2 regions of the Nonomuraea sp. NPDC049028 genome follow, and region 2 is predicted to be linked to the other one. Evidence: riboswitches for the same ligand, from Rfam matches in the RefSeq annotation. Region 2 holds a riboswitch; the other holds the start of a gene.
The links. A riboswitch is a leader RNA that binds a small molecule or an ion and turns the genes downstream of it on or off. The one in region 2 is predicted to bind S-adenosylmethionine.

Region 1 (15,411 bases), on a different contig from region 2:
GCCGCCGGGAACACCGCGCCACCTGACGTACGTTGGTAGGGCAAGACCGGTGTAGCGGGCGGTCCCTCCGCGCGCTTCCCCGGTGTACCTTCTGACTCCGGGAGGGTGACCAAGCGTCCCCTTCGGGTAGTCAGAAGTCGCGGCGTCGGATGCCGCGGCCCCGGGAATTCCCGGGGTTCCAGGCCATGGTCAGGAAGGGACGGGCCCGCAAGGGGTTCCGCATCGGATGGATCTCAAGCGATTTACACGTGGGCCACTGCTGTGGATCCTGGGCATCGTCGTGCTGCTCCTGCTCGTCACCCAGCTCTGGAGCGGCGGCGGCAATTTCAAGCAGGCCGACACGTCCACAGTCCTCCAGCAGATTCGCACCGGCAATGTAAGCAACGCCAAGATTGTCGACAAGGATCAGCGCATCGAGCTGACGCTGATCAAGCCGATCACGGTCAGGCCGGGTGACACGGCGACCAACATGATCCAGTCTGACTGGGTCGCCGGCTACGGGCCGAAGCTGACCGAAGAGCTGCAGGCGCAGGTTCAGGCGGGCACGACCAAGAGCTTCACCACCGAGGTGCCCCAGGAGAACTTCCTGGTCAGCATCCTGGTGAGCTTCCTGCCGATCGTCTTCATCGTCCTCATCTTCCTGTTCATCATGAACCAGATGCAGGGCGGCGGCTCACGGGTCATGAGCTTCGGCAAGTCCAAGGCGAAGCTGATCACCAAGGACACCCCCAAGACCACCTTCTCCGACGTCGCGGGCGCCGACGAGGCCATCGAGGAGCTCCAGGAGATCAAGGAGTTCCTGCAGGCCCCGGCCAAGTTCCAGGCGATCGGGGCGAAGATCCCCAAGGGCGTGCTGCTGTACGGCCCGCCCGGCACCGGCAAGACGCTGCTCGCCCGCGCGGTCGCGGGTGAGGCCGGCGTGCCGTTCTACTCGATCTCCGGCTCCGACTTCGTCGAGATGTTCGTCGGCGTCGGCGCCTCGCGGGTCCGCGACCTGTTCGAGCAGGCCAAGGCCAACGCGCCGGCGATCATCTTCATCGACGAGATCGACGCCGTCGGCCGGCACCGCGGCGCGGGCCTGGGCGGCGGTCACGACGAGCGCGAGCAGACGCTCAATCAGCTGCTCGTCGAGATGGACGGCTTCGACGTCAAGGGCGGCGTGATCCTCATCGCCGCGACCAACCGGCCCGACATCCTCGACCCGGCGCTGCTGCGTCCGGGCCGATTCGACCGGCAGGTCACCGTCGACCGCCCCGACCTGGAGGGCCGCAAGGGCATCCTCAGGGTCCACGGTCGCGGCAAGCCGTTCGAGCCGGCGGTCGACCTCGACGTCATCGCCCGTCGCACGCCCGGGTTCACCGGCGCCGACCTGGCCAACGTGATCAACGAGGCGGCGCTGCTCACCGCGCGCGCCGACAAGAAGCTGATCTCGATGGACATCCTCGAGGAGTCGATCGACCGCGTCATGGCAGGACCCGAGCGCAAGTCGCGGGTCATGTCCGACAAGGAAAAGAAGATGATCGCCTACCACGAGGGCGGTCACGCGTTGGTGGCGCACGCGCTACCCAACTCCGACCCGGTCCACAAGATCACGATCCTGTCCCGTGGCCGCGCCCTGGGTTACACCATGACGCTGCCGATGGAGGACAAGTTCCTGGCCACCAGGTCCGAGATGATGGACCAGCTCGCGATGCTCATCGGCGGTCGCGCGGCGGAGGAGCTCGTCTTCCACGAGCCCACCACCGGCGCCTCCAACGACATCGAGAAGGCCACGGCGGTCGCCCGCCGCATGGTGACCGAATACGGCATGAGCGAGCAGCTCGGTGCCCGTAAGTTCGGCTCCGGCCAGGCCGAGGTCTTCCTGGGCCGCGAGATGGGTCACGAGCGCGACTACTCCGAGAAGATCGCTTCGACGATCGACGAGGAGGTCCGCCGAATGATCGAGACGGCGCACGACCAGGCGTGGGACATCCTGGTCGAATACCGCGACGTGCTCGACAACCTGGTGCTGCAGCTCATGGAGAAGGAGACGCTCTCCCGCGACCAGGTGCTGGAGGTCTTCGCCCCGGTCGTGGTCAAGGAGCACCGCCCGTCCTACGCGGGCTACGGCAAGCGGCTCCCCTCGGACCGCCCGCCGATCCTGACCCCGAAGGAGCAGTCGGCCAACGGCTCGCTCGCCGCCGCCAGTCACCAGGACGCGCTGCCCTCTGGAGACAGTGCGTGAGTTCGCAAGACGTAGACCTGGGCCGGATCGAGAAGGCCGTCCGCGAGATCCTTTACGCCATCGGCGAGGATCCCGACCGTGACGGCCTGCTCGACACGCCCTCTCGGGTGGCCCGGGCCTACGCCGAGCAGTTCTCCGGCCTCGGACAGACGCCGGAGGGCGTGCTCAACAAGGTCTTCGACGTCGACCACGACGAGATGGTGCTCGTCAGGGACATCGAGGTCTACTCCACCTGCGAGCACCACCTGGTGCCCTTCCACGGGGTGGCCCACGTGGGCTACATCCCCAACGAGCGCGGCCAGGTGACCGGGCTGTCCAAGCTGGCCCGCCTGGTGGACGTCTTCGCCCGCCGCCCGCAGGTGCAGGAGCGGATGACCTCGCAGATCGCCGACGCGCTGATGCGCGTGCTGGAGCCGCGCGGGGTGATCGTGGTGGTGGAGTGTGAGCACCTCTGCATGACCATGCGCGGGGTCCGCAAGCCGGGCGCGAAGACGGTGACCTCGGCGGTGCGCGGCGATTTCCGTACGAGCGACAAGACCCGCGCCGAGGCGATGGCGCTGATCCTGCACCGATAAGCGCCAGCCGGTCAGCCTGGGGCGCTGACCCTGCACCGATAGGCAGCTGCCCTGATAAGCACCAGTCAGCGGGCCTATGGCACTGATCGGATTGTTATTTGTGTGTGGGCACCCTCCACAGACCCCATCAACCACGACCGCCTAGGCTTGGGGCATGGTTGTCGGAGCAGAGGCGCGGTGCCTCGTCATGGGCGTGGTCAACGTCACGCCGGACTCGTTCTCCGACGGGGGCCTGTGGTTCGACGAGGCGGCCGCTATCCGGCACGGACTGGAGCTGGTCGGTGAGGGGGCCGACATCGTCGACGTGGGTGGCGAGTCCACCCGCCCCGGCGCCGCCAGAGTGCCGCTCGACGAGGAGCTGGCCCGCGTCGTGCCAGTGATCAGGGCGCTCAGCGCCGAGGGAGTGGCGGTCAGCGTCGACACCATGCGGGCCGAGGTCGCCAAGGCGGCGGTGGAGGCGGGGGCGAGGCTGGTCAACGACGTGAGCGGCGGCCTGGCCGATCCCGAGATGCCGCGCGTGGTGGCCGCCACCGGCGTCGACTATGTGGTCATGCACTGGCGCGGCCACAGCCATGACATGGACCGCCGGGCCGTCTACGACGACGTCGTGACCGAGGTGCGCGAGGAGCTCGCCAAGCGGGTCGACCTGGTGCTGGCCGAGGGCGTGTCCGAGGAGCAGATCGTGCTCGACCCCGGGCTGGGCTTCGCCAAGAACCCCGCGCACAACTGGGAGTTGCTCGCCGGGATGGGGGAGCTGGCCGAGCTCGGCTATCCGCTGCTGATCGGGGCCTCGCGCAAGCGGTTCCTGGGGCGGCTGCTCGCCGACGCCGACGGCACGCCGCGCCCGTTCAGCGGCAGTGACGACGCCACGGTGGCCGTGACGGCGCTGGCCGCGCACGCCGGTGCCTGGTGCGTACGAGTGCACGAAGTAGGTCCCAATGCCGATGCCGTGCGCGTGGCCGCCGCATGGAAGAGACCCGGAGCCAACACATGAGTGTCGACACCGCCGCGATCGAGACGGTCAACCAGGACTTCTATCTCGCGATCGAGGACGCCAACCTCGACAAGATGACCGAGATCTGGGCCGAGGACTCCGCCGACGAGCAGGTCAGCTGCGTACATCCGGGCTGGACCCTGCTCTCGGGGCGGTCCGAGGTGCTGCGCTCCTGGGCGCTCATCATGGCCAACACCACCTACATCCAGTTCGTGCTGACCGACGTCAACACCACCGTGCTGGGCGATGTGGCCGTGCTCACCTGCGTCGAGAACATCCTCACCGCCGGCGAGGAGGGCGAGTCCAGCTTCGCCGCCGGCAAGGTGGTGGCCAGTAACGTCTACGTGCGCACGGCGCAGGGCTGGCGGCTGTGGATGCATCACGGTTCGCCGGTGCTCCAGGGTGACGATGACGAGGAGGAAGGCGAGCTTGAGGTCTGATCGCATCGCGCTGAAGGGCCTGCGGGCCCGGGGCCGGCACGGCGTGCTGGCGGCCGAGCGTGAGCTCGGGCAGGAGTTCGTGGTCGACGCGACGCTGTTCCTCGACACCGCCCCCGCCGCCGCCTCCGACGACCTCGGCAAGACGGTCCACTATGGTGAGCTCGCCCAGGCGCTGGTCGCCGTGGTGGAAGGCGAGCCGGTCGAGCTGATCGAGACGCTCGCGCAGCGCCTCGCCGACGTGTGCCTGGCCGCCGGCCTGGTGGAGTCGGTCGAGGTGAGTGTGCACAAGCCCGCGGCACCGATCCCGCTGCCGTTCGACGACGTGGTCGTCACCATCCATCGGAGTCGCGAATGAACTTTGGTGAGCAGAACGTGGTGAGCAGAACGTGGTGAGCAGTAGGTGAGCGAGAGGAGTAGCACGTGAACGTCGTACTGTCTCTCGGTAGCAATCTCGGACGGCGCTTCCAGACCTTGCAGGACGCCATCGACACCCTTTTCGACGCACCGGGGCTGGAGTTCGTCGCGAGCTCGCCCGTCTATGAGACCGACCCGGTCGGCGGTCCCGCCGGGCAGCGCCCCTACCTCAACGCGATCGTCATCGCCGAGACCTCGCTCCAACCGCAGGCGCTGCTGGAGCGGGCGCAGGGCGTCGAGAACGCCTTCGGGCGGGAGCGCAAGGAACGCTGGGGTCCGCGCACGCTCGACATCGACCTGATCGTCGTGGGTGACACGGTCTCCGACGATCCCGACCTGACGCTGCCGCACCCGCTCGCGCACGAGCGGGCCTTCGTCCTGGTCCCGTGGGCGGACGTGGACCCCGACGGCGTGCTGCCCGGCCAGGGCCAGGTCGCCGACCTGCTCACGGACCTCGACCAGAGCGGCGTACGGCTGCGTGCTGACCTCAAGCTGCAGAGCCCGGATTGAGGCCCACTCGCCCCGGCCTGCTGGTCGGCATCATCGTCGTCGTGGCGCTGGTCGCCTGGATGGTGGTCAGGGAGTTCTACGCCGACCTGCCCATCGTGCCGTGGACCGCCATCCCCACCGTCCTGCTGCTGGCCCTCGGAGAGGCCTACAGCGGATGGGTGACGAAGGCCCGGATCGACCGCAAACCTGACACCAAGCCGGTCGAGCCGCTGGCGGTGGCCCGGCTGGCGGCCTTGGGCAAGGCATCGGCCTATGTGGGTGCGGTGTTCGCGGGTGTCTTCGGTGGGTTCGTCCTGCACACGGTCCAGCTGTTCACCAGGGAGACGCCGCGGTTCGAGTTCTTCATCGCGGTGGGCTCGCTGCTGGCGTTCGTGGTGCTGATCTGCGCCGCCCTCTTCCTGGAACACGCCTGCCGCATCCCGAAGGACCCGGAGGATCAGCGGCCCAGGTAGAGCGTGACAGCGTGCTCGATGTCGGACGTCATGGGCTCAAGCTAGCGGCCATGGTCAACTCTTGTCCGGCACTTGTTCGGCAGGAGCCCGCTTGCGGCCGAAGAGGTAGATGACCGGGAGGGTGCAGATCAGCGGGCCCAGGATGGCGAGCGGGCGTTCCAGCCACCATCTGAGGTCCGGTGGCACCTCGCCGCCGAGCGTGCCGAAGAACCACCACAGCAGACCCAGCGCGATCGCCATCCCTGTGGTGTGGAAGAGGAACAGCGGCAGGGCGTAGCGGTTGATGGTGCCGTTGACCCGGCGCCACCCGGGCTTCTCCAGGACGCGCTCCATCGACGGCCGCAACACCTCCACCAGGCCGATCTGGAAGAGCAGCAGCGCCACGATGACGAAGGTGGGCGGCGCCATGTTCGACCACTTGTCACCCGGCACCCCGACCATCGAGCCCGGGTAGATGCCCGAGTAGACCAGGCCGAACAGGGCGAACAGTCCGGTCCACAGGACCCCCACGTCATAGCGCCTGGGCAGGATGACGATCCGGTCGTAGAAGAAGCCGGCCTGGTGGGCCAGCCCCCAGACGATGATCATGTTCAGCCAGCCGACCCACTCGACGCCGTACCGGAAGCGGACCACGTCGATCACCAGGGCGGCGCCGCCCAGCCAGATGAGCGCCAGCACGTCGTAGTGGCGGTGCAGCCACAACGCCACGGGCAGCAGCGCGATCAGCACCAGGTAGACGCCGAGGAACCAGAGCGGGCTGAGCACGAGCAGCACCACTCGCCACATCCACTCGACGTGGAACACCCAGGTCACGACCGCGCCGATGGTGAGCCACACGCCCGACAGCACGAGCGCGGGGGCGGCCAGCGCGCGGATGCGCCGCCAGACGAACCGGCCGATGCCGATGCCGCGGGCCTGGGCGCGGCTCCACGACAGCAGGTGTACGTGGCCGCCGACGTAGAAGAAGAGCGGCAGCACCTGAAGCAGCCAGGTGAGTATCCACAGCCCCGAGGTGAAGCCGAGCGGGCTGGTCGGTTCGGGGCCCTCGGGCTTCCACTGCAGGATGGTGAACGCCCAGTGCCACACCACCACCACGATCAGACTGAGAGCGCGCAGCCAGTCGACATATTTGTCCCGCTGCGGAGTCGCGACGTCGGTCACTTGTCGATGTCACCCACGACGAAGAACATCGAGCCGAGGATCGCCACCATGTCGGCCACCAGATGCCCGGGCAGCATCTCCCGGAGCACCTGGATGTTGCTGTAAGACGCGGAGCGCAGCTTGAGCCGCCATGGAGTCTTGTCCCCCTTGGACACGAGGTAGTAGCCGTTGATGCCGAGCGGGTTCTCGGTCCAGGCGTACGTGTGGCCCTCCGGCACCTTGAGCACCTTGGGCAGCCGCTGGTTGATGGGACCCGGCGGCAGCGAGCGCAGCCGGTCGACGCACGCGTCGGCCAGGTCCAGCGAGACTCTGAGCTGGTCGAGCAGGATCTCGAAGCGGGCGTGGCAGTCGCCCGCGCCGCGCGTGACCACCTTCACCGGCAGCTCGGGATAGGCCAGGTACGGCTGGTCGCGCCGCAGGTCGAGGTCGACGCCGGAGGCGCGGGCGATGGGGCCGCTCACGCCGTACTGCAGGATCTGCTCGCGGGTCAGGACGCCGACACCCTTGGTACGGGCCAGGAAGATCTCGTTGTTGAGGATGAGATTCTCGATGTCGGGCACCCGGCGCCGGGTCTCGGCGACGGTCTCCGACACCCGGTCCAGCCAGCCGTACGGCAGGTCCTCCTTCAGCCCGCCGACCCGGTTGAACATGTAGTGCATCCGGCCGCCGGAGATCTCCTCCATCACGGCCTGGATGCGCTCGCGCTCGTTGAAGGCGTAGAAGATGGGGGTGATCGCGCCCAGCTCCAGCGGGTACGAGCCGAGGAACATCAGGTGGCTCAGCACCCGGTTGAGCTCGGCCAGCAGCGTACGCGCCCACACGGCCCGTACCGGCACCTCCATGCCCAGCATGCGCTCGGCGGCCAGCACCACGCCCAGTTCGTTGGCGAACCCGGCCAGCCAGTCGTGCCTGTTGGCCAGCATGATGATCTGCCGGTAGTCGCGGACCTCGAACAGCTTCTCCGCGCCCCGGTGCATATAACCGATGATCGGCTCGGCCGTGGCGATGCGCTCGCCGTCGAGGGTGAGCCGCAGCCTGAGCACCCCGTGCGTCGACGGGTGCTGTGGGCCGATGTTGAGGATCATGTCCTCGGTGGCCAGCTCTTTCGCCCCGACGCCGATCCCGACCACGCGTTCCGTCATATGGCAATGCTGCCACCGGCAGTCGTGGTGATCCAGCACAGGAAGAGGTCAAGGAACCCTATATCGGCGCATTCCGCCCACTGGACCGGGGAGGAACATCGGGAACGGGGGGAGAAAACCGTGCAAAGAATTCTTTTCGATCTTGCCGCTCTGATCTCGCGGGTGGCGATCGGCGTGATCTTCGTGACCCACGGGTGGCAGAAGATGCAGATCGGGGTACCGGTCACGGCCGCCGCCTTCAACCAGATGGGAATACCGCTGCCGTGGCTCTCGGCCGGGTTCGCCATTCTCGTCGAGACCGTCGGCGGGGTCCTGCTCATCATCGGCCTGCTGGTCCGGCTGGCGGCCCTCGGGCTGGTGGTCGACATGCTGGGCGCGATCATCTTCGTCCACGGCGCCCACGGCGTCCTGATCCAGAACGGCGGCTGGGAGCTCGCCGGCGCGCTGGCCGTGGCCTGCCTGCTGCTCGTGGCTGTGGGCGGCGGCCGGCTCGGCATCGACGGCATCCTGCACAACAGCTACCGGCGGCGCGCCGAGCGTCGCGCGGCCGAGCAGGATCTCGCCGGCCACGCGCCGGCCACCTCCATCAGGCCGGAGGCCCCATCGGAGGCGGACACCGCCCCCAGGCCGGTGCCACCGACCGCCCGGGGCGGTGACATGCGGAACGTCGATGACGTCGTCGCCGACGAGCCGTCACGCGGACGTTCACCGAGCGCCTGACCTCAACCCGCCGCGCGAAGGTTCGCCATCGCGCGACCTCAGCGGGCGGCGACGCGGCGGCTGTCGTGCCGCGTCCGTGACCTCAGCGGGCGGCGAGGTCGCGGAGGGCGTCTACGAGGCGGTCCACGTGCTCCTCCGTGGTGCCGATGCCGATCGAGGCGCGGACCGCGGAGGCCGTGTCGTCCTCGCAGCCGCCGTCCGCGGTGCCGAGCAAGTGCCGGACGAACGGGTGCGCGCAGAACTTGCCGTCACGCACGCCGATGCCGTACTCACCCGACAGCGCCTCGGCCACCTCGCGCGCCGAGTGCCCGTCCACGACGAACGAGACGATGCCCACGCGCGGCTGGTCCGGCCCCCAGAGCGACAGCTCGCGCACGCCCTCGATCGCGGCCAGGCCGGACCGGAGCCGGGCGATGAGCCGCTCCTCCTCGCGCACCAGCTCGGTCCAGCCGGTCGCGCTGAGCGCGTCGCAGGCGGCGGCCACGGCGATGGCGCCCAGGACGTTCGGGGTGCCCGCCTCGTGACGCGGTTCGGCGTCCTCGTGCCACTCGATGTCCTCGTCGACGGAGCGTACGGCGCCGCCGCCCTTGAGGTACGGCTCGCCGGAGGAGAGCCAGTCACGGCGGCCGACCAGCACCCCGGCCCCGAAGGGCGCGTAGAGCTTGTGCCCGGAGAAGGCGACGTAGTCGAGGTCGAGCGCGGTCAGGTTGAGCCGCCGGTGCGGCACCAGCTGGGCGGCGTCCACCAGGATGCGGGCTCCGTGGCGGTGCGCGATGTGCGCCAGGGCGGCGATGGGCCAGAGCTCGCCGGTGACGTTCGAGGCGGCGGTGACCACGAGCAGCTTGGGGCCGTCGATCCCGGCCAGCGCCTCGTCGGCGGCGCGGACGGCCTCGCCGGGGAAGGCGGGCGGCGCCAGCCGTACGGACCGCTTCCAGGGCAGCAGGGAGGCGTGGTGCTCGGTGTCGAACACGACCGCGGTCGTGCCCTCAGGCAGGCAGCGGGCCAGCAGGTTCGTCGCGTCGGTGGTGTTGCGGGTGAAGATCACGGCGTCGTCGGGCCGGGCGCCGACGAAGGCCCTGACCGTGTGGCGGGCCTGCTCGTAGCGGGCGGTGGTGAGCTGGGAGGCGTAGCCCGCGCCGCGGTGCACGCTGGAGTAGGCCGGGAGCGCGGCGGTGACGGCGGCACTGACCGGCTCCAGACAGGGGGCGCTCGCCGCGTAGTCGAGGTTGGCGTACGTCACCAGCCTGCCGCCCTTGACCGGTACTTCCAGATCGGCGCCCAGTACGGCGGGGATCGGACGGGCGCGCTCGGCAGCCGGCGCGTCGGTGGCCTGAGCGGGCAGGGAGCTGAAGATCGTCAACGTGGACACGGCGAACCTCCTGGGGCCATCGGACCCCCGGAACACCCAGCGAGCCCGCGCTTGCCCACCACACCTCGTGGCGGACCAGGTCTTCACCCGGGGCACCCCGCCGCGGACGCGAGGGTTGCCGGCCAGCAAGCCGGGGCTGTGCGCTGGCACTCATGACCTACATCCGCACTATAACCGACACCCGGCCATGAATCGCAACCGCGAACTTATGCGGCCCCTGCCTCGTTGGTAACTGAAACCCCTGCTGTGAGGAGTACCTAATGCTGGACTGGGTGGCCGACCCTCAGATCTGGATCGGGTTTTTCACCCTGGTCGCACTAGAGATCGTTCTCGGTATCGACAACATCATCTTCATCTCCATCCTGGCCGGGAAGCTGCCGCCGGAGCAGCGCGACCGGGCCCGCGTCATGGGCCTGGCCGCGGCGCTGATCAGCCGGCTGCTCCTGCTGCTGGCGCTGTCGTGGGTGGTCCGGCTGACCACGCCATTGTTCGAGGTCTTCGGCCACGGGATATCGGGGCGCGACCTGATCCTGCTGCTGGGCGGCCTGTTCCTGCTGGCCAAGAGCGTCACCGAGATCGGGCACAGCATGGAACTGAAGGAGGAGGGCGGCAAGGGACGGGCCGTCACCTCGTTCGCCTCGGTGATCGTGCAGATCATGGTGCTGGACGTGGTGTTCTCGCTCGACTCGGTGATCACCGCCGTGGGCATGGTGGACGAGCTCGGCGTGATGATCGCCGCGGTGATCGTGGCGGTGCTGGTCATGCTGTTCGCGTCCGGGCCGATCAGCAGGTTCGTGGACAAGCATCCGAGCATCAAGATGCTGGCTCTGGCGTTCCTGGTGCTGATCGGGGTGGTGCTCATCGCCGAGGGGCTCGGCCAGCACATCTCCAAGGGCTACATCTACTTCGCGATGGCGTTCTCGGTGATCGTGGAGCTGCTCAACATCCGGATGCGGAGCAGGCACGCCAAGCAAGCCTCCTCATAAGATGAAAAAGTGCGCTTCGATCCCTGGAATCCGGATTTTGTTGCCTACCCCTACGGCGCGTACGCGGAGCTGAGGCGTGACGCCCCCGTCAGCTACTTCGAGCCGACGGGGCAGTGGCTGATCTCCCGGCACGCGGACGTGAACGCGCTGCTCAGAGACCGCCGGCTGGGCCGTTCCTACCTCCACGTGGCCACGCACGAGGAGTTCGGCAGGCCGGAGGAGCCGGCGTTCCAAGAGCCGTTCTGGCGGGTGACCAGGGCCGGCATGCTCGACGTCGAGCCGCCGGTGCACACCAGGCTGCGCCGGCTGGTCTCCAAGGCGTTCACCCCGCGCATGGTCGAGTCGCTGCGCCCCCGGGTCAGGGCCATCGCCGAGGGGCTGGTCGGGGCGTTCGTCGAGAAGGGCGGCGGCGACCTGATCGCCGAGGTGGCCGAGCCGCTGCCGGTGACCGTCATCGCGGAGATGCTCGGCGTACCCGAGGCGGACCGGCACCTGCTGCGCCCCTGGTCGGCCGACATCTGCCGGATGTACGAGCTGAACCCGAGCATGGAGTCGCAGCACCTGGCCGCCAAGGCGGCGGCGGAGTTCGCCGCCTACCTCGCGGACCTGGCCCGCGAGCGTGCCGTACGGCCGGGCGACGACCTGATCAGCGCGCTCGCGGCGATCGAGGAGCTCACCGAGGACGAGCTGGTCGGTACGTGCGTGCTGCTGCTCAACGCCGGACACGAGGCGACCGTGAACGTGACGGGCAACGGCTGGTGGTCCCTGTTCAGGAACCCCGCCGAGCTGGTACGCCTGCGCGAGGACCGGAGCCTGCTGCCCACGGCCGTCGAGGAGCTGATGCGCTGGGACACGCCGCTGCAGATGTTCGAGCGGTGGGTCCTGGAGGACATCGAGGTGCACGGGGTCGAGATCCCGCGCGGGGCCGAGGTCGCGCTGCTGTTCGGCTCGGCCAACCGCGATGAGACGGTGTTCGCCGACCCTGACCGGCTCGACGTGGGACGGCCGGACAACCCGCACATCTCCTTCGGGGCGGGGATCCACTTCTGCCTGGGCGCGCCGCTGGCCCGCATCGAGCTGATCGAGTCGTTCGGCGCCCTGCTGGAGCGGGCGCCGAAGCTGGAACTCGCCAGCGAGCCGGAATGGAAGCCGGGCTACGTCATCCGCGGCCTGAAGTCCCTCGACCTGACGACGGGTTAGCGCGGCCGTCCGTCGTGGCTGGGGTCCCTAGGCAGGAACCCCCTCCGGGGGAGCGGAAGCAGCCGGTCCGTCGTGGCTGAGGTCCTTCGCCGACGGGTCACCGGCGTTCCTGGACGAGCCAGCCGAAGCCGCCGAGCCCTCTCGGGTCGATCAGCTCGCCCTCCTCCGAGGCGCGGGCCAGGGCTCGGAGATAAGCCGTCGGATCGGCATGCGCGAGAGCGATGGGCGGACGCGTGCCGGTGACCCCCAGAGCCCTTAGCGCATCGCGCTGTGTGGACAAGCCTGTGGATATCGCACCGGCCCGCCGACCGGCCTCCGCGCACGCGTCGAGCGCCACGTGAGCGGTGATGTCGCAGGTGCCGTCGGGGATGGGCGCGACGACCGCACCATCTCGGTAGCCGGTGAGTGTGCCATGGCACGGACGGTTATCCACAGGGTGTGCATAATCAATGGCCACCGCGCGACCCCTCCTGAGCCGGGTCACCACGGCCGCCCACGCGGCGTCGCGCGGGCACCCGATCTCCCCGCGCGAGCCGATGCGGCCCAGCGACGGCCACCACCGGTCGAGCCAGGCGCGGTCGGAGTCGGGCACCGGGTCGCCCAGCCGTTCCTCACCCGTCTCGGTGTCGACCAGGACCAGCCGCGGCCCGTCGGCCGTCTGCTCGGCCACGTCGAGCGGGACGTTGTCCAGCCACTCGTTGGCGATCGCCAGCCCGGTGATGACGGAGGGGATCCGGGGGCGCCAGTCGATGCTCTTGGGCAGGTCGTCGGGTCTGGGCGAGAGATCGACGGCGGTGATGTTGAGCCTGGCGCGCAGCCCGGGCTCGGCGGCGTCGAGCACGCGGGCCACCAGGGCGCCCTCTCCGGCGCCGATGTCGACCAGGTCGATGGTGTCGGGGGCGCCGAGGTCGGCGTCGACCTGGGTGAGCAGGGCCAGAACCGCGTCGGCGAAGGCGGCCGAGGCGCTGACCGACGTACGGAAGTGGCCCGAAGGGCGCTCGCGGAGGTAGAAACCGTCCTCGCCGTACAGCGCGTACTGCATCGCGGCGCGCCACGTGAGCCACATGCCCTGGACTATCTCACGAAGTAAGCCCCCCCCGTAGATCAACGCGGGCGTCGGGTCGTCAACTCGGCGCCCGCCACCACGAGATGAACCCCTCTCCTCATCTCTTCCGACAGGGGGTGCAGGTTTTGTATGCCCTTGTCCCTTTTGTGGGTAACTCAACATGCGGCAAAAGCCTGGTCACGTACGTAGTCGCGAGCGGCCGTTACTCTGGGCGGCAGTGCCATCAGGGTCGACAGGGGTGGACGTCATGGACGCAGGGGATCGGCCGGCGCGGCTGGCCGTGGGCGTGCTGGGCGCGGGCAAGGTGGGTTCGGTGCTCGGTGCCGCACTGGCGCAGGCCGGGCACCACGTGGTCGCCGCCAGCGGGGTCTCCGACGCCTCGCACCGGTGGGCGGCGGAGCGACTCGGCGTACGGCCGACGCGGCCCGAGGAGGTCGTCAAGACGGCTGGGCTGATCCTGCTCACCGTGCCCGACGACGCGCTGCCCGATCTGGTCAACGGTCTCGCGTCGACCGGCGCGGACCTCCAGGGCAAGCTGCTCGTGCACACCAGCGGCGCGTACGGGCTGTCGGTGCTGGAGCCGGCCGCCAGGGCGGGCGCACTGCCGCTCGCGCTCCACCCGGTGATGACGTTCACCGGGCGGGACGACGACCTCAACCGCATCACCGGCATCTCGTTCGGCGTGACGGCGCCCGACACGCTCAGGCCCATCGCCGAGGCGCTGGTCATCGAGATGGGCGGCGAGCCGGTCTGGATCGCCGACTCCGACCGTGCCCTCTACCACGCGGCCCTGGCCGGGGCGGCCAACCACATGGTCACGCTCATCGCCGAGTCGCAGGAGCTCCTGCGGGGCATCGGCGTGGAGCATCCGGGCATCATGCTCGGCCCGCTGCTCGGCGCGGCGCTCGACAACGTGCTGCGGCTCGGCATCGCCGGGCTGACCGGTCCCGTGGTGCGGGGCGACGCGGGCACCGTACGCAAGCATGTCGACGCGCTGATCCTGGCGGCACCCGAGGCGGCCGACGCCTACATCGCCCTCGCTAGGCTCACGGCGGACCGCGCGCTCGCCGCGGGGCTGCTGAAGCCCGAAGAGGCCGAGCGCCTGCTCGACGCGCTCGGAGGCAACATATGGACCTGATCGTCGCCAAGAACCGCACCGACCTGGTCAAAGCGCGCGGCGAGGGGAGCGTCGCGCTGGTGCCCACCATGGGTGCGCTGCACGAGGGTCACCGCTCCCTGATCCGCGAGGCCCGCGTACGCGCCGACCACGTCGTGGTCAGCATCTTCGTCAATCCTCTGCAATTTTCGCCAAACGAGGATTTTTCCCGCTATCCGCGGACGTTCGACGCGGACCTGGAGGCGTGCCGGGCCGAAGGCGTGGACGTCGTCTTCGCCCCGTCGGCCGACGACATGTACCCCGCCGGCCGCCAGGTCAGCGTCCAGTCGGGCGAGATGGGCACGATCGTCGAGGGCGCCGTCCGGCCCGGCCACTTCGACGGTGTGCTCACGGTGGTGCTCAAGCTGTTCAACCTCGTCCAGCCCGACGTGGCGGTCTTCGGGCAGAAGGACGCCCAGCAACTCGCCATGATCCGCAGGATGGTCGCCGACCTCGACCTGCCGATCGACATCGTCGGCGCGCCGACCGTCCGCGAGCCCGACGGCCTGGCGCTGTCGAGCCGCAACCGCTACCTGTCCGCCGACGAGCGGCAGGTCGCCCTGACGCTCTCCAGGGCCCTGCGGGCGGGCGCGGCGGAGTCCGTCCCGGCCAGGATCCGGGCGGCGGCGCTGGCCGTGCTCGAGGGCGCGGCTCCCCAACTCGCGCTCGACTATCTGGTGCTCGTCGATCCGGCCACGTTCGCCGAGGTGAGCGAGTCTTACCGGGGCGAGGCGGTGCTGGCGGTGGCCGCCAAGGTCGGCACCACCCGGCTGATCGACAACGCCGTCATGTCGCTCGATCCGGCCTGACAGAGGCATCGCCACAGCTCTACGCGTACCTGGAGGACTGAGCCACCCCCCGGAGGCACCACCTTCGCCCGTGGGTTATCGTCATGTTGACGAAATCGCCTCAATGAGGAGACTCCATGAGTGCACCGGCGATTCCCCTCCGACTGACGGCCCCCGATCCCGGCTGGATCGCCGAGGCGGACGTGGTCGTCGT
Region 2 (15,411 bases):
GTGCCGTCACCCGCGACGTCGTCCGTCTTCTTGGCGACCTCCTTGACCAGCTCGGCGCCGATCTTCTCCCACGGGTCCTCGAGCTCGATCTCCTTGGCGATGGACACACCATCGTTGGTGATCGTGGGAGCGCCCCACTTCTTCTCCAGCACGACGTTGCGGCCCTTGGGACCCAGGGTCACCTTGACCGCGTCGGCCAGCTGGTTCATGCCGCGCTCGAGACCGCGCCGGGCGTCCTCGTCAAACGCGATCATCTTGGCTGCCATAAGGCTAGACCTCCCAGATGCAGGGTGGCTTCAATGGACCGAGCCGACGCCCGCGACGGCATGGGCCTGCATCTCCGTTCGGCAGACCCCATCGTCCCGATCCAGTGTTGGCACTCTCGAACAGAGAGTGCCAACGAACTGTTTAGCACTCTACCCTGCCGAGTGCAAGCTGAGACACCCGCATGCCCAGGTCAGTCAGTACGGCGGGCCCGCCCGGACCCGCCGTAGCCGAGTCGACGAAGGATGAGTGGTGGTTTCGCCCGGACTGCGCTGCCGTGCGACCTGCCGGTACATACCAGCTTCGTGAGTTCAGACCGCTCGCACGGACTCCGCTTGGGGGCCCTTCTGCCCCTGCGTGATCTCGAACTCGACGCGCTGGCCTTGTTCGAGCGAGCGATAGCCATCCATCATGATCGCTGAGTAATGGACGAATACATCCTTGCCACCGTCTACCGCGATGAAGCCGTAGCCCTTGTCCGCGTTGAACCACTTGACGGTGCCCTGCGCCACTTCCGACTCCTCTTACTGGGCTCATAGATCCCGCCCATTCCTACGCGAGACCCTCAATCGCCTGACATATGGAGAAATCACCAGACGATCGCCCTCGACCATACCTGTGGCACAGCGTTTGGCAACAGAGTCAATCAACAAATTACGCATTTCATCGGCGAGTGAGTCGTTCAACGTTGAATTGTCGGAAAAAACAGAAGGCGCCCCAGATGGGAGCGCCTTCTTAAGTGAGCGGGTGACTACCCTCCGGCGACCGCCGGGATGATGGAGATCTGCGTGCCTTCGGGGGCGGCCGTGTCAAGTCCGTCGACAAAACGGACATCCTCTTCGCCAACATAAACGTTGACAAAACGACGAATCTTGCCCGATTCATCCAGAATTCTCGCGCCGATCCCCGGGTAGTCGGAGTCGAGCTTCGCCAGCACGTCACGGAGAGTCGCGCCCTCCCCACTCACTTCCGCGTTACCACCGGTGTAGGTGCGCAGAATGGTGGGAATCCGCACAGAAACGCTCATGATTAACTTGCCTTTCCTGGTTGTCAGACAGCCGCGCGGAACGCGTCGAGCGAGGGCCGGATCACTGCCGTGGGCTGGGCGTCGTCGGCGACGGCGTCGAGCGTCTTGAGCCCGTCGCCGGTGTTGAGCACCACGGTCTCGGCCTCCGGGTCGAGCTGCCCGGTCTCGACGAGCTTCTTCAGCACTCCCACGGTGACGCCGCCGGCCGTCTCGGCGAAGATGCCCTCCGTAGAGGCCAGCAGCTTGATGGCGGCGACGATCTCGGGGTCCGTGACGTCCTCCACCGCCCCGCCGGTGCGGCGGGCGATGTCGAGCACGTACGGGCCGTCGGCGGGGTTGCCGATGGCCAGCGACTTGGCGATGGTGTCGGGCTTGACCGGCTGAACCACGTCGTGGCCGGCCTTGTACGCGGTCGACACGGGAGAGCAGCCCTTGGCCTGCGCGGCGAAGATCTTGTAAGGCCGGTCCTCGACCAGGCCGAGCGCGATCAGCTCCTTGAAGCCCTTGTCGATCTTGGTGAGCTGGGAGCCGGAGGCCACCGGGATGATGATCTGCTCGGGCAGCCGCCAGCCGAGCTGCTCGGCGATCTCGTAGGCGAGCGTCTTGGAGCCTTCGGCGTAGTAGGGCCGCAGGTTGACGTTGACGAAGCCCCACTTGTCGCCCAGCGGGTCGCCGATGAGCTCGGAGCAGAACCGGTTGACCTCGTCGTACGAGCCCTCGATGGCGACCAGCCGGCCGCCGAACACGCGAGCCATGGCGATCTTGGCCTGCTCCAGCCCGGCGGGGATGAACACGCACGCGTCGAGCCCGGCCCTTGCGGCGGCGGCCGTGACCGCGCCCGCGAGGTTGCCGGTGGAGGAGCAGGAAAGGGTGTGGAACCCGAAGTTACGCGCCGCCTCGACGGCGATGGCCACCACCCGGTCCTTGAAGGAGTGGGTGGGATTGCCCGAGTCGTCCTTGACGTACAGGGACTTGATGCCCAGCGCGCGGCCGAGGTTGCCGGCCTTGACGAGCTTGGTCCAGCCGGGGTTCATGTTCGGCTTGGTGGCGACGTCGACGGGCACGGGGAGCAGTGAGCGGTAGCGCCAGATGTTGGCGGGGCCGGACTCGATGTCCTTCCGGGTGACGTCACCGAAGGAGTAGGCCGCTTCGAGCGGCCCGAAACACTCCAGGCAGGCGAAGCTGGGACCGAGTTCGTAACGGGTGCCGCACTCGCGGCAGGAGAGAGCGACAGCGGGTCCGAAGTCGTGCGACATGAAGCGAGGCCTTCCCTCATCTTCGCCTGCGGCCACCTTGACCACAGACCGGAATTGGCACCTTGTCCCGGTCGGCCTCGCCCTGTCGCGAGTCTGAATCCGGGAGGGTTGCCGGGGCTTCGCAGGGCCGGTCCCTCCACCCCTCTGGATGAGCAATATTCAGTTGTCTGAGCTGACTCTACCTGGCCAGGCGCGTCAAGCCACCAACCGTCTCACGAAGCGAGACGTACAGTCTCAGCGGTAATCTTCCCCCAGCACGCCCTGCACGTACTTGCGCGCCTGGTGGATGCGGGATTTCGCGGTGCCGAGCGGGATGCCGAGCTGCTCGGCGACCTCGTTGTAGTCGAGCTGCACGATGTCGCGCAGCACCAGGGCCTGGGCCAGGTCGGGCTTGCTGGCCTCCAGCGACTCCATCGCGTCGAGCAGGTCGAGCCGCGACCCGGCGATCACGCTGACCCGCCGCGCGTCGGGCTTCTGCATGGGGAGCTCGTCGGAGGTCTGCTCGGCCGAGCGGCGCTTCAGCGTGCGGTAGGTCGTACGGGCGCAGTTGGCCGTCACGATGTGCAGCCAGGTGCTGAACCTGGCCCGCCCCTCGAAGCGCCCGATGTTGCGCGCCACGGCCAGCAAAGTGTCCTGGGAGGCCTCTTCCGCATCCTGGTGATAGGGCAGGATTCGGGCGCAATGGCGCAGAACATCGGGTTCGATCCGCCTCAGGAGCTCGCCCAGTGCGCGATGATCTCCGGCAGCGGCGGAGCGGGCGAGTTCCTCGGTTAGGTCATCAAGCGCCATAGCTGGGATCCTATGGTCGGAGGGAGCTTTAATGAACAGCGTCCTGGTCGCCTCTAACAGAGGACCCGTCTCGTTCACCGTCTCGGACGACGGTGTGCTGACGATGAAGCGCGGCGGTGGCGGCCTGGTGTCCGGGCTCTCCGGGGTCCTGAAGGACGACGGCGTGCTGTGGGTCTGTGCTGCTTTGTCCGACGGTGACCGCGGTGCCGTACGCCAGGCGCCCGGCGGCCGGCTCGACCAGGCCGGCTACGACACCGGCGCGCTGCGGATGCTCGACATCCCGCCGGCCACCTTCCACCGCGCCTACAACGCCGTGGCCAACTCCACGCTGTGGTTCGTCAACCACCTGCTCTACGACATTCCCAACGCGCCGCTGTTCGGCACCAGGTTCGAGCGCGAGTGGGAGTCCTACCGCGACTACAACGGCGCGTTCGCGCTGGCGCTGGCCGAGGAGGCCGGGCACGAGGCCCGCGTGATGGTCCAGGACTACCACCTCACGCTGACCCCGGCGATGCTCCGCGCCGAGCGGCCCGACCTGCGCATCGCGCACTTCAGCCACACGCCGTGGGCGCCGCCCGAATACTTCTCGCTGCTGCCCGACGACGTCGCGCGCGAGGTGCTCGAAGGCATCCTGGGCGCCGACCACGCCGGCTTCCTCACCGAACGCTGGGCGGGGGCGTTCATGGACTGCTGCCGCGCCCTGCTCGGCGCGGAGGTCGACCGGGCCGGCCGTACGGTCACCCACGAGGGCAGGACCACCCGCATCGGCGTGCACGGCCTCGGCGTCGACGGCGAGGCGCTGTGGGCACGGGCCCACGAGCCCGACGTCGAGTCCAACATCGCCGCGATCAAGGAGCAGGTCGGCGACCGCCGGCTGATCGTCCGCATCGACCGCACCGAGCTGTCCAAGAACATCGTCCGCGGGCTGGTGGCCTACCGGGAGTTCCTGCTCGCCCATCCGGAGTGGCACGGCCGGGTGGTGCATCTGGCGTTCGCCTATCCCAGCCGGCACGACCTGCCCGAATACCGCGAATACACCGCCTCGGTGCAGCGCTGCGCCCAGGAGATCGAGGACGAGTTCGGCACCGAGGACTGGGACCCGCTGATACTCAACGTCAACGACGACTACCCGCGCTCGCTGGCCGCCTACCGGCTGGCCGACGTGCTGCTGGTCAACCCGATCCGCGACGGCATGAACCTGGTGGCCAAGGAGGGCCCGATCCTGTCGTCGCGCGCCGCGCTGGTGCTCTCGCGCGAGGCGGGCGCGGCGGCCGAGCTGGGCCCGCACGCGCTCCTGGTCAACCCCTACGACGTGAGCGGCACGGCCGTCGCGCTGCACGACGCGCTGGTCATGCCCGAGGAGGAGCGCATGAACCGCCGCGATCGGCTGGAGGCGGCGGCCACCGCACTCCCGCCGCAGAAGTGGTTCGCCGCCCAGCTGGACGCGCTGGCCTAGCATGTCGGCGATCTCAGAGAGCACCCGGCTGACCAGGGACCGGCCGACCTGGCTGATCTACCTGATCCTCGGTACGTTCGCCACGTTCATCTACGGCCTGAGCGCGGCCCTGCCGCTCCTCCGCCTCCAGCAGCGCACCTCCGGCACGGTCGCCGGCCTGCACGGCACCGCGATGGCCGTGGGCACGATCCTGGCCGGCCTCTCCCTCCCGCTCCTCACCAGGCGCTACGGCAGGCGGACCACCACCTGGATCGGCCTGGCCGGGATGAACGCGGGCGTGCTCCTGATCGTGCTGTTCTCCGCGCTGCCCCTGACCCTGCTCGGCTATGGCGTGGCCGGCGGCTTCGGCTCGATCGCCCTCTACAGCGCCATGGCCGCACTCAGCGAGCACCACGGGCCGGCCGGCCCGGCCGCGCTGAGCGAGGCGAACGCCGTCGGCGTCGTGGCGGGCGTGGCGGCGACCTTCCTGCTCAGCGCGGTCGCGCAGACCGCGCTCGGCTGGCGGGCCGCGCTGCTCCTCACCCCCGCGCTCACCGCGCTGCTGGTCGTGACGATGGCGCGGGTCTGGACCCCGGCAACGACCTCGGCGACCCTGCTTGTTGGCGAACGGCCGACGCCGCCCGGGTGGCGCTTCTTCGTGGCGGGCGGCGTGCTGTGCTGCTGCGTGGCGCTGGAGTTCTCGTTCAACTTATGGGCCGCCGAACTGTTCGCCGCGCGCACCGGCCTGAGCGCGGCCGCGGCGGCCACCGGGCTGACCGCGTTCCTGGCCGGGCTGGCAGCGGGCCGGTTCGCCGGCGCGTACCTGGCCTTACGCCTGCCACCCGCGCGGCTCTTCCTGGGCGCGCTGGCGGTCACCGCGGTGGGCTGGCTGCTCTTCTGGCTGAGCACCTGGCCCGTCCTGTCCTACGCGGGTCTCGCGCTCAGCGGGCTCGGCGCGTCCCTGCACTTCCCGCTCGCGCTGGCCGCGCTGATCACGCACGCGGGCGACCGGCCCGACCGGGCCGGCGCGGCCGCGCCGATCTGGGCCGGGTCCGCGATGGCCCTCGGCCCACTCGCGCTCGGCGCGCTCGCCGACGGCTTCGGCACCTGGAACGCGTTCCTGCTGGTCCCCGTCCTCATCGGGCTGGCCGCCGGCGGTGTGCTCATCGCCAGGCCGCGCGCCTGAGCGCTTATCGCCAGGTCGCGTGCTTGAGCAGGCCGGGGACGCTTATCGCCAGGTCGCGTGCTTGAGTACGCCGGGCAGGCCGGGGGTGTTCCATGAGTCGACGACGAGGACGCCGCTCTTGGGCAGGTACCACTCCCGCTGGACGAAGGCGGCCCGCGCCTTGCCCGTCCCGGTGACGCAGGTGCCCTTCCACGCGCGGTAGTACGCCTTGTGGCCGGGCCCGACCTGGCGCAGCCCCTTGGCCGCCGAGCCGTTGAACGTCTGGCTCCACTTGCGGTTGAGCGGGCAGGGCTCCACGTCGGTCGCCGAGTAGAAGGGCCGGTCGGGCGTGTACGGATTGAGCTCGTGACCCACCTTGATGGCCGCGGGCCCGAGCACCCAGAAGCCGCGGCACTCCGGCGTGAAGTACTCCCCTTTGGGCTTGGCGCACTTGCCGGTGACGACATGGATCCAGTCGCCCTTGCCGTACACCTTCCATGAGCTCGGAAGGGACAGCGTCAGCCCTTGGCGCAGCTTGAGCGGATGGTTCGCGGTGCTCGCCGAGGCAGGGGCGGCCGGGACGAGGAGGGCGGCGGCCACGGACAGGCCCGCCACGGCGAGGTATCTCTTCGACATCCCGCGACCGTACCGGCGCGCGCTTGCACGCGGGTTGCGTACTTGTAGGCGAGTTAGCGCGAATTAGTGCCCCTTGAAAGCCGACGCGAGCTCCCGCAGCAGGGCCACCACGCCGTCGGGGCCGTCCACCACGATGTCGGCCCGCTCGGCCAGCGCGGTCACCTCGGCCGAGCCGCTGCACACGTTCACCCCCGGCAACCCTGAGTTCCTGACCGCGTCGAAGGCCGCCAGATCGCCCAGGTCGTCGCCGACGAACATGACCGACCTGGCCGCCCGCTCGGCCAGGAACAGGCCGAGCGCGTGCCCTTTGTCCATGCCCGGCGGCCGCAGTTCGAGCACCAGCCGGCCGGGCTCGACGACCAGCCCGTGCTTCTTCGCCAGTGCGGCCAGCGGCTCACGCAGGGCCTCCAGCGTGCCCTCGGGGTCGGCGCTGCGTCGGGTGTGCACGGCGACCGCCCGGCCCTTGTCCTCGATCGCCACGCCTTTCACGCCGAGGGAGACGAGCAGCAGTTGCAGCTCGGCCTCGGCCTCGAGCACGCCGGGCGGGGGCGGCGGCGCCGAGACCCGGCCGTCCTCCCAGCGCTCGAACCCGTAATGCCCCAGCACCACCAGGCCGGGCACATCGGCCAACCCGGGCGCGTCGGTCGGGCCGGACGCGTCGGTTGAGCCCGGCGCGTCAGCCAGGCCGGACCCGAGCCGCAGAGCCGTGGCCACCGGCCGGCCGGTCACGATCGCCACCGCATTGACGTACCTGCCCAGCTCGGCGAGTACGGGCGGCGCTTCCGGATGAATCCTGGCGGAGGCGGGATCGGCCACGATCGGCGCGAGGGTGCCGTCGAAGTCGAGCCCGATCACGGCTCCCGCCGGATCCTTCAGGATCGCTTCCATACCGGGTGATCCCGTTTGTCTGATGTTCTTCACGCGCCTGCCTTACCCAGCAGGTCAGGGGCGCATGCCAAACCGTCTGGCGGCGCGCTCGCGCTGGCGCGTGGAACGCAGCCGGCGCAGCCGTTTGACCAGCATCGGATCCTGCTGGAGCGCCTCCGGCCGATCGATCAGCTCACCGAGAAGCTGGTAGTAGCGGGTGGCGGAGAACCCGAAGGTCTCCTTGATGGCCTGCTCCTTCGCACCCGCGTAACGCCGCCATTGGCGTTCGAAGGCGAGGAGTTCGAGATCGCGGTCGGAGAGGGGTCGTCTGGACGGTTCCTGGGCAGCACTGTCACCGCTGACCGGCGCAGTGTCCATGGTGTCCTCCTCGGAAGGGCGCGCGACGATCACATCGTGGGCACGCGGGCCCGTGCCAATCGTAATGTGCGGAGTGCGGGTGTTCACGGCGGATTGAGAGACGTACAGTCACCAAATGTGACCTCAGTCATCACACTTCTCACCGACTACGGACTCGAAGATGGCTATGTGGCCGCCTGTCATGGAGTGATAGCCGGGATCGCCCCCGAGGCCAGGGTGATCGACGTGTGCCACCTGATCCCCTCGGGCGATGTACGGCGCGGCGCCGCCATACTCTCCCAAACCATCCCCTATCTCCCGAAGGGCGTACACATCGGGGCGGTCGACCCCGGCGCGGGCGGAGCCAGGCGGGCGGTCGCCGTGGAGGCGGGCGGGCGGGTGTTCATCGGCCCCGACAACGGGCTCCTGTCGTGGGCCATGCACGCCAGCGGCGGGGCGGAGGCGGCCTACGAGATCAGCAACGCCGACTACTTCCTGCATCCGGTCTCGCCGACCTTCCACGGGCGGGACGTGTTCTCGCCGGTGGCCGGGCGGCTGTGCGGCGGGCTCAAACCGGCCGAGCTGGGGCCCGAGGTTCCGCTCTCGCGGCTGGTTTCGCTGCCGGAGCCGACCTCGAAGCTCCGCGAGGGGTGCGTCGAGGGTGAGGTGGTTTCGGTCGACCGCTATGGCAACACCCAGCTGTCGATCGCGGCGGGCGACCTGGCGGCGCTGGGCGTGCGGATCGGGGACACGCTCGGGGTCTGGCTGGGGCGCAGGCAGTTGGCGCTGCCGTACCGGGAGACGTTCGCGGCGGTGCCGCCGGGCGAGCTGGTGGCCTTCGCGGACTCGGCCGGGCTGATCGCCATAGCCGTCAACTCGGGCGACGCGGCCCAGCGCCTCGGCCTGCCACCGGGCGCCCACGTGCGGCTCTCGCCCTCGCCCTGACCAGGCCCATGTGCGACTCTCGCCCGCTCCGCGAGACGAAAGCCGCCAAAAGGAAATTACACCGCGTATCGGTCTGTTTACCGAAGCGTCAGATTGGACCGTCGATCGCGTGTCAGAATGCACGGGCATCGGGCGACCCCTCCCCTGCCCGCGAGGTGCACGTGTTCCCTTTGTCTGTTGTGCTGCTCTCACTGCTGTCCGCGGCCCTGCCGTCGTCGGAGCCACCCGTGCCGGAGCGCTGGCACGCGTGGCCGGTGGCCAGGGTGTTCCCGAGCTCCGTACCCGGCACCAGCCCCTCTGGGGCCCGCGTGACCTATGTCCTGGCCGGCGTCGCCCCGGAGTCGCCGTGCCGGGTGGCCTTCCAGCCCGGGGTCGCGCGGCTGCTGCGCGGGTGCGTCACGGCCTTACGCGCCACGTACGCGGACAGCACGCAGACGTTCGTGGCGACGGTCGGCATCGCCGTACTGACCGGCCCTGACTCCCTCCGGCCTCTTGACCGCCTGACGGACGACCTCCCGCTGACACTCGCGGGCCGCCTGCCGACCGGGTCACCAGAGTCCGGCACCGGCTGTATGTCCGGCGGGCCGCGAGCGACCGCCACCGGCCGTCCCGACGGGCCGTCAGGGGCCGGTACCGGCGGTCCGCCCGACGGCACGCCAGACACCGGCGCGGGCCGTCCGCTCGGCAGATCGCGAGCGACCGGCACCGGCCAGCTGCCTGGGGCGGCCACCGGACGCTTGCCGGGAATCGGGCCCGAGACCGGTACCGGACGTCTGCCCGGCGAGGCGCCAGAGACCGACACCGACCAACTGCCAGACCCGGCCACCGGACGCTTGCCGAGAGTCGGGGCAGAGACCGGCACTGACCGGCTGCCGGACTCGGCCACCGGACGCTTGCCCGGAATCGGGCCCGAGACCGGGACCGGGCGCTTGGCGGGCCTGGGGTCGGGTGCCGGCCGGGGTGATGGGCTGGGGGACCGGTCCGGGACCATCGCGGGGCGGTTGCCGACCGTGCGGCCGGTGGCCTTTCCCGGTGGGCCGGCCGAGCGGTTCGGCGAGTCGCAGTACGTCACCGGCGCGTTGATCTCGTCGAACGAAGCCTACGTCGTCGCGACGGCCGCCGGGTACGCGGACGGCCGGCCATACCAGCCGGGCGAGCTCGTCGCCAGACGCCTCGGTGACACCGCCCGCCGGCTGGCCACGGCCCTGTACGGAAGTCTGACCAGATGATCAGGCCCCTGGCCGGCTCGCTGGCGGTGGGCCTGCTGATGGCCGGGCCCCTGGCGGCGGGGGTCCTGGTGGCCGGGGCGGGACCGAGCGCCTCGGATGACGTGGGCTCGGCGGCCCGCGCCGGACAGTGGCAGCTCGCCACCCTGCGCCTGCCGGAGGCGTGGAAGCTGAGCCGGGGCGCCGGCGTGCTGGTCGCCGTACTGGACACCGGTGTGAACGCCCGCCACCCCGACCTGGCCGGCGCGGTGGTCGCCGGGCCCGACCTGACCGGCGACGCCGGCGAACCGGCCCTGTGGGGCCACCACGGCACCGCCATGGCCAGCCTCATCGCCGGCCACGGCCACAGCGCCCCGACAGTGAACAGCCTGACAGCGAACGGCGGGACAGCACGCATCCCCGCACCACACAGGGCCGCAGTAGGCATCCCTGCGGTGGGCGACCACGGAACAAGGGCTCCCGCAGCAAGCGGGACGGCGATTGGCAAAGTATCGACCGGCACCGAGGGCGGCGGTTACGCGGACAGCGGTGTCATCGGGGTCGCCCCCGCCGCCCGCGTCCTGTCCGTCAGGGTCACGCTGGAGAACGGCGACCCGCTCCGCCAGAAGCAGCACGCCGGCGGCCGCGACGCCCTCGCCAAAGGCATTCGCTACGCGGTCGACCACGGCGCCGACGTCATCAGCATGTCGCTCGGCGGCGGCAGCGGCTCCTGGGAGGGCTCGGCCGCCGAGGAGGAGGCCGTCCAGTACGCCATCAGCCGCGGTGCCGTCCTGGTGGCCTCGTCCGGCAACGACGGCGACACGACCAACAAGAAGAACTTCCCCGCCGCCTACCCCGGCGTGATCGCCGTGGGCGCGGTCGACCGGCGGCTGGAGGTGGCGCCGTTCTCCAACCGCCAGGACTACCTTTCGGTGGTCGCGCCGGGGACCGGCATCGTGACCGCCGACGGCGCCGACTCGTACGTGGTGGGCGACGGGACGAGCTCGGCCGCGGCCATGGTGGCGGGCATCGCCGCGCTGATCAAGGCGACGTACCCCGACCTTTCGCCGTACCACGTGCGGACGGCCATCGAGCAGGGCGCCAGGCGGCGGCCCGCCGACGGGTACAACCGCTCGTACGGGCACGGGGTGGCCAACGCGCTGCTCGCCCTGCGCGCGGCCGACCGCCTGGCGAGGCCCGCCGCCGCGTCCGCCGGGGCCGGTGTGGGGACCGGTGGCTACTTCGGCGACGGCCCGGTTTCCCGGCCGCCGGCGTCCCAGGCGCCGTCGTCGCGGCTGCCGGTGGTGCTCGGCATGGTGCTGCTGACGGCGGTCATGTCGGGCCGGGTGCTCGTCCGGCACCGGTGGCGCGGGAGGGATGTAACCTAGCAAGCGCTTGTGTGATACTCCTCCCTATGAGCCTTGCGATCGACGGCTGGTTCGTCATCGAGGACGCCGGCACCCACCTGATCGGCACCCGGTGCGCGGCGTGCGGCACGGTCTGCTTCCCGCCGCAGCGCGGGTTCTGCCGCAACCCGCACTGCGACGGGGAGTCCATGGAGGAGACCAGGCTGCCGAGCCGCGGCCGCGTCTGGTCGTACACGAGCGCCGCCTACCCGCCGCCCGAGCCGTTCGTGGCCGCCGAGCCGTACACGCCCGTGACGCTGGCGGCGGTGGAACTGACCGGCGCGGGCATCGTGGTGCTGGGGCAGGTCAAGGACCTCACGGCGGACGAGCTGGAGGTCGGCATGGAGGTCGAGCTCACCCACGGCCCGCTGGCCGACGGACCCCTGGTGTGGATGTGGGGGCGCGCGTCGTGAGCGTCGTGGTGCTCGGTACGGGCATGCACCCGTGGGGCAAGCAGGGCAAACCGTTCGCGGAGTACGGCGTGGCGGCGGCCCGGGAGGCGCTGCGGGACGCCGGGATCGCCTGGACCGACGTCCAGTTCCTGGTGGGCGCCGACACGATCAGGAACGGCTATCCGGGGTTCGTCGCCGGATCCACCTACGCCCAGGCCCTCGGCTGGTCCGGCGCCCGCATCGCCTCGTGCTACGCGGCGTGCGCGTCGGGGGCGCAGGCGATCGACATCGCGCGCATGCGGATCATGGCGGGGCTCTGTGACGTGGCGCTGGTGGTGGGCGCGGACGCCACACCCAAGGGCTTCTTCAAGCCGGTCGGCGGCGACCGTCCGGACGACCCCGACTGGCTGCGGTTCCGGCTGCTCGGTGCCACTAATCCCGCATATTTCGGGCTTTATGCCCGTAGACGGCTGGCCCTGTACGGCGAGACCACCGACGACTTCGCCGCCGTCAAGGTCAAGAACTCCCTGGCCGGTTCGCTGAACCCGATGGCCCGCTACCGCAAGGTCGTCACGGCCGAGGAGGTCCTGGCCTCGCCCATGGTGGCCGACCCCTTGCGCCTCATGGACATCTGCGCGACCTCGGACGGCGGTGCCGCGCTGGTGCTGGCCTCGCCGGAGTACGCCCGCCGGCTGGGCGTGGCCGACCCGGTGCGCATCGCCGCCGTCTCGACGGTGACGCCCACGTTCCCCAACACGGTCCTGGAGCTGCCGAACTTCGCGACCGACTCGTCCGCCGCCGTACCCCCTCCGGAACGCCCCTTCAGGGCCGCCATCGCGCACGCCGCCTACGAGGAGGCGGGCGTCGGACCGGGCGACGTCTCGTTCGCCGAGGTGTACGACCTGTCCACGGCCCTCGAACTGGACTGGATCGAGGACGTGGGTCTCTGCCCGCCAGGCGAGGCCGGCAAGCTGCTGCGGGCGGGCGACACCGCGCTCGGCGGGCGCGTACCGGTGAACCCGTCAGGCGGGCTCGCCTCGTTCGGCGAGGCCATCCCCGCCCAGGCCATCGCCCAGGTCTGCGAGCTCACCCGGCAGTTGCGCGGCCGGGCGGGCGAGCGCCAGGTCGAGGGCGCCAGGGTCGGCCTGGCCGCCAACCAGGGCCTGTTCGGCCACGGCTCGGCCGTCATAGCCACCCGCTGACCCAGCCTGCCCTACAACCGCCAAGGCCCTCCGCGGGAAGCTCCCGCGGAGGGCCTTGGCATCGGCGGTCAGCCGACGTGGACCACGTCGTGCGTCTCGGCGAAGTGACAGGCGCTCTCGTGGCCTGTCCCCGGCCGGATCTGCAGCAGCGGCTCCTCCTCCGCACAGATCTCCTGCGCCTTCCAGCAGCGGGTGCGGAAGCGGCAGCCCGACGGCGGGTTGGCGGGCGACGGCGGGTCGCCCTGCAGGATGATCCGCTCACGCTGCTCGCGGCCCTCGGGGTCGGGGACCGGCACGGCCGACAGCAGCGCCTGCGTGTACGGATGGGCGGGCTTGTCGTAGATCTCGGTGTCCTTACCGAGCTCGACCACCTTGCCCAGGTACATCACCGCGACCCGGTCGGAGATGTGGCGCACCACCGACAGGTCGTGGGCGATGAAGATGTACGCCAGGTCGAACTCGTTCTGCAGCCGCTCCAGCAGGTTGATGACCTGGGCCTGGATCGACACGTCGAGCGCGGAGACCGGCTCGTCGCAGACGATGATCTCCGGCTGGAGCGCCAGCCCGCGGGCGATGCCGATGCGCTGACGCTGCCCGCCCGAGAACTGGTGCGGGTAGCGGTTGATGTGGTCGGGGTTGAGCCCCACGACCTCCAGCAACTCCTGCACCTTGCGGCGGCGGTCGCCCTTGGGGGCGACCTCGGTGTGGATGTCGAACGGCTCGCCGATGATGTCGCCGACGGTCATCCGGGGATTCAGGGAGGTGTACGGATCCTGCATCACCATCTGGATGTTGCGCCGCATCCGCTTGAGCTCGCCACCCCTGGCCTTGGCGATGTCCCGGCCCTTGATCTTCACCGAACCGGAGGTCGGCCGCTCCAGCGCCATCAGCACCTTGGCCAGCGTGGACTTGCCACAGCCCGACTCGCCGACGATGCCCAGCGTCTCACCCTTGTCGAGGTCGAACGAGACACCGTCCACGGCCTTGATCGCGCCGATCTGCCGCTTGAGGACGATGCCCTGGGTCAGGGGGAAATGCTTGACGAGGTCGCGGACTTCGAGAATGCGCTCACCCTTGGTCGCCATCGAGGACCTCCCTCCAGTAGTGGCAGGCGCTGCTGCGCGTGCCGCTGATCTCGTAGAGCGGGGGGTTGTCCGTCACGCAGTTGTCCTGGCGATACGGGCACCGCGGGTGGAAGGCGCAGCCGGTCGGCATGTCGAGCAGGTTGGGCGGCAGGCCCTTGATCGCGTACAGGTCCTGACCCTTTTGGTCGACCCTGGGAATCGACTCCAGCAGCCCCTTGGTGTAGGGGTGGGCCGGGCTCGCGTAGATGTCGTGCACGAGGGCGTTCTCGACGATCCGCCCGCCGTACATGACCGCGATCTTGTCGGCGACGTCGGCGACAACGCCGAGGTCGTGCGTGATCAGGATCATGCCCATGTTGCTCTCTCGCTGGAGTTCGGCGAGCAGCTCCATGATCTGGGCCTGAACCGTCACGTCGAGCGCGGTGGTCGGCTCGTCCGCGATCAGCACCTCGGGGTCCAGCGCGATCGACATGGCGATCATGATGCGCTGGCGCATGCCCCCGGAGAACTGGTGCGGGTAGTCGTTCACCCGCTGCTTGGCGGCCGGGATCCGGACCCTGTCCATGAGCTCGATGGACTTCTTCACGGCATCGCGCTTGGACATGCCGCGATGCACCCGGAACATCTCGCTGATCTGCCAGCCCACGGTGAAGACCGGGTTGAGCGCGGACAGCGCGTCCTGGAACACCATGGCGATCCGCTGACCGCGCACCTGGGTGCGCGCCTCGTCCGACAGCTTCAGCAGGTCGGTGCCGTGGAAGCGGATCTCTCCCTTGGGGATGCGGGCCGGCGGCATGTCGAGGATGCCCATGATCGCCTGGGCGGTCACCGACTTGCCGGAGCCCGACTCGCCCAGCACGGCGAGGGTCTCCCCGGGGCTGAGCGAGTAGCTGACCCCGTTGACCGCACGCACGATTCCCGGGCGGGTGTGGAACTCCACGTGCAGGTCCTCGATGGCGAGCAGCGGTTCGTTACCCAGCCCTCCCTCGGCGGGCAACGTGTCCGTTGTTGCCTTTCTCACTTGAACCCCCCTCCTACCTGAGCTTCGGGTCGAGGGCGTCGCGCACCGCGTCGCCCAGCATGATGAACGCGAGCACCGTGATGCTCAGGAACAGCGCCGGGAAGAACAGCGGCAGCGGCGCCTCCAGGAACCGGTTGCGAGCATCGGCGATCATCAGACCCCAGGAGATGTTCGGGGACTGGATCCCGACTCCCAGGAACGACAGCGCCGCCTCCGCCGCGATGAACCCGCCGAGGTTGATCGTCGAGACGACGATCACCGGGGCGAGCGCGTTCGGCAGCAGGTGCTTGAACATGATCCGGCTCTGTCCGGCACCCAGCGCACGCGCCGCGAGCACGAAGTCCTGACTCCTGGCGGTC

Region 1: linked by a shared signal. The riboswitch ahead of ACGFJ2_RS20880 (aminotransferase class V-fold PLP-dependent enzyme) and the one ahead of thrC (threonine synthase) in region 2 are both predicted to bind S-adenosylmethionine.

The regions. Positions count from the first base shown of each region.
Region 1 is NZ_JBICTR010000005.1:276,747-292,157, forward strand. It holds gene hpt (hypoxanthine phosphoribosyltransferase) at 1-1, shown strand, start outside; gene ftsH (ATP-dependent zinc metalloprotease FtsH) at 227-2,224, shown strand; gene folE (GTP cyclohydrolase I FolE) at 2,221-2,799, shown strand; gene folP (dihydropteroate synthase) at 2,987-3,793, shown strand; gene ACGFJ2_RS20845 (nuclear transport factor 2 family protein) at 3,790-4,233, shown strand; gene folB (dihydroneopterin aldolase) at 4,223-4,588, shown strand; gene folK (2-amino-4-hydroxy-6-hydroxymethyldihydropteridine diphosphokinase) at 4,654-5,157, shown strand; gene ACGFJ2_RS20860 (DUF3180 domain-containing protein) at 5,154-5,609, shown strand; gene ACGFJ2_RS20865 (acyltransferase) at 5,664-6,770, opposite strand; gene ACGFJ2_RS20870 (NADH-quinone oxidoreductase subunit D) at 6,767-7,912, opposite strand; gene ACGFJ2_RS20875 (DoxX family protein) at 8,033-8,632, shown strand; gene ACGFJ2_RS20880 (aminotransferase class V-fold PLP-dependent enzyme) at 8,715-10,001, opposite strand; SAM riboswitch class IV at 10,044-10,159, opposite strand; gene ACGFJ2_RS20885 (TerC family protein) at 10,262-10,987, shown strand; gene ACGFJ2_RS20890 (cytochrome P450) at 10,997-12,187, shown strand; gene ACGFJ2_RS20895 (SAM-dependent methyltransferase) at 12,285-13,253, opposite strand; gene ACGFJ2_RS20900 (DUF2520 domain-containing protein) at 13,501-14,391, shown strand; gene panC (pantoate--beta-alanine ligase) at 14,382-15,218, shown strand; gene ACGFJ2_RS20910 (L-aspartate oxidase) at 15,335-15,411, shown strand, end outside.
Region 2 is NZ_JBICTR010000029.1:20,822-36,232, reverse strand. It holds partial or broken gene groEL (chaperonin GroEL) at 1-266, opposite strand, end outside; gene ACGFJ2_RS58390 (cold-shock protein) at 576-776, opposite strand; gene ACGFJ2_RS58385 (MoaD/ThiS family protein) at 1,016-1,291, opposite strand; gene thrC (threonine synthase) at 1,315-2,547, opposite strand; SAM riboswitch class I at 2,561-2,702, opposite strand; gene ACGFJ2_RS58375 (RNA polymerase sigma factor) at 2,782-3,336, opposite strand; gene ACGFJ2_RS58370 (trehalose-6-phosphate synthase) at 3,368-4,792, shown strand; gene ACGFJ2_RS58365 (MFS transporter) at 4,794-5,957, shown strand; gene ACGFJ2_RS58360 (hypothetical protein) at 6,000-6,572, opposite strand; gene otsB (trehalose-phosphatase) at 6,636-7,460, opposite strand; gene ACGFJ2_RS58350 (DUF3263 domain-containing protein) at 7,515-7,817, opposite strand; gene ACGFJ2_RS58345 (SAM-dependent chlorinase/fluorinase) at 7,935-8,741, shown strand; gene ACGFJ2_RS58340 (hypothetical protein) at 8,912-9,970, shown strand; gene ACGFJ2_RS58335 (S8 family serine peptidase) at 9,967-11,334, shown strand; gene ACGFJ2_RS58330 (Zn-ribbon domain-containing OB-fold protein) at 11,361-11,765, shown strand; gene ACGFJ2_RS58325 (lipid-transfer protein) at 11,762-12,946, shown strand; gene ACGFJ2_RS58320 (dipeptide ABC transporter ATP-binding protein) at 13,015-14,031, opposite strand; gene ACGFJ2_RS58315 (ABC transporter ATP-binding protein) at 14,015-15,052, opposite strand; gene ACGFJ2_RS58310 (ABC transporter permease) at 15,066-15,411, opposite strand, start outside.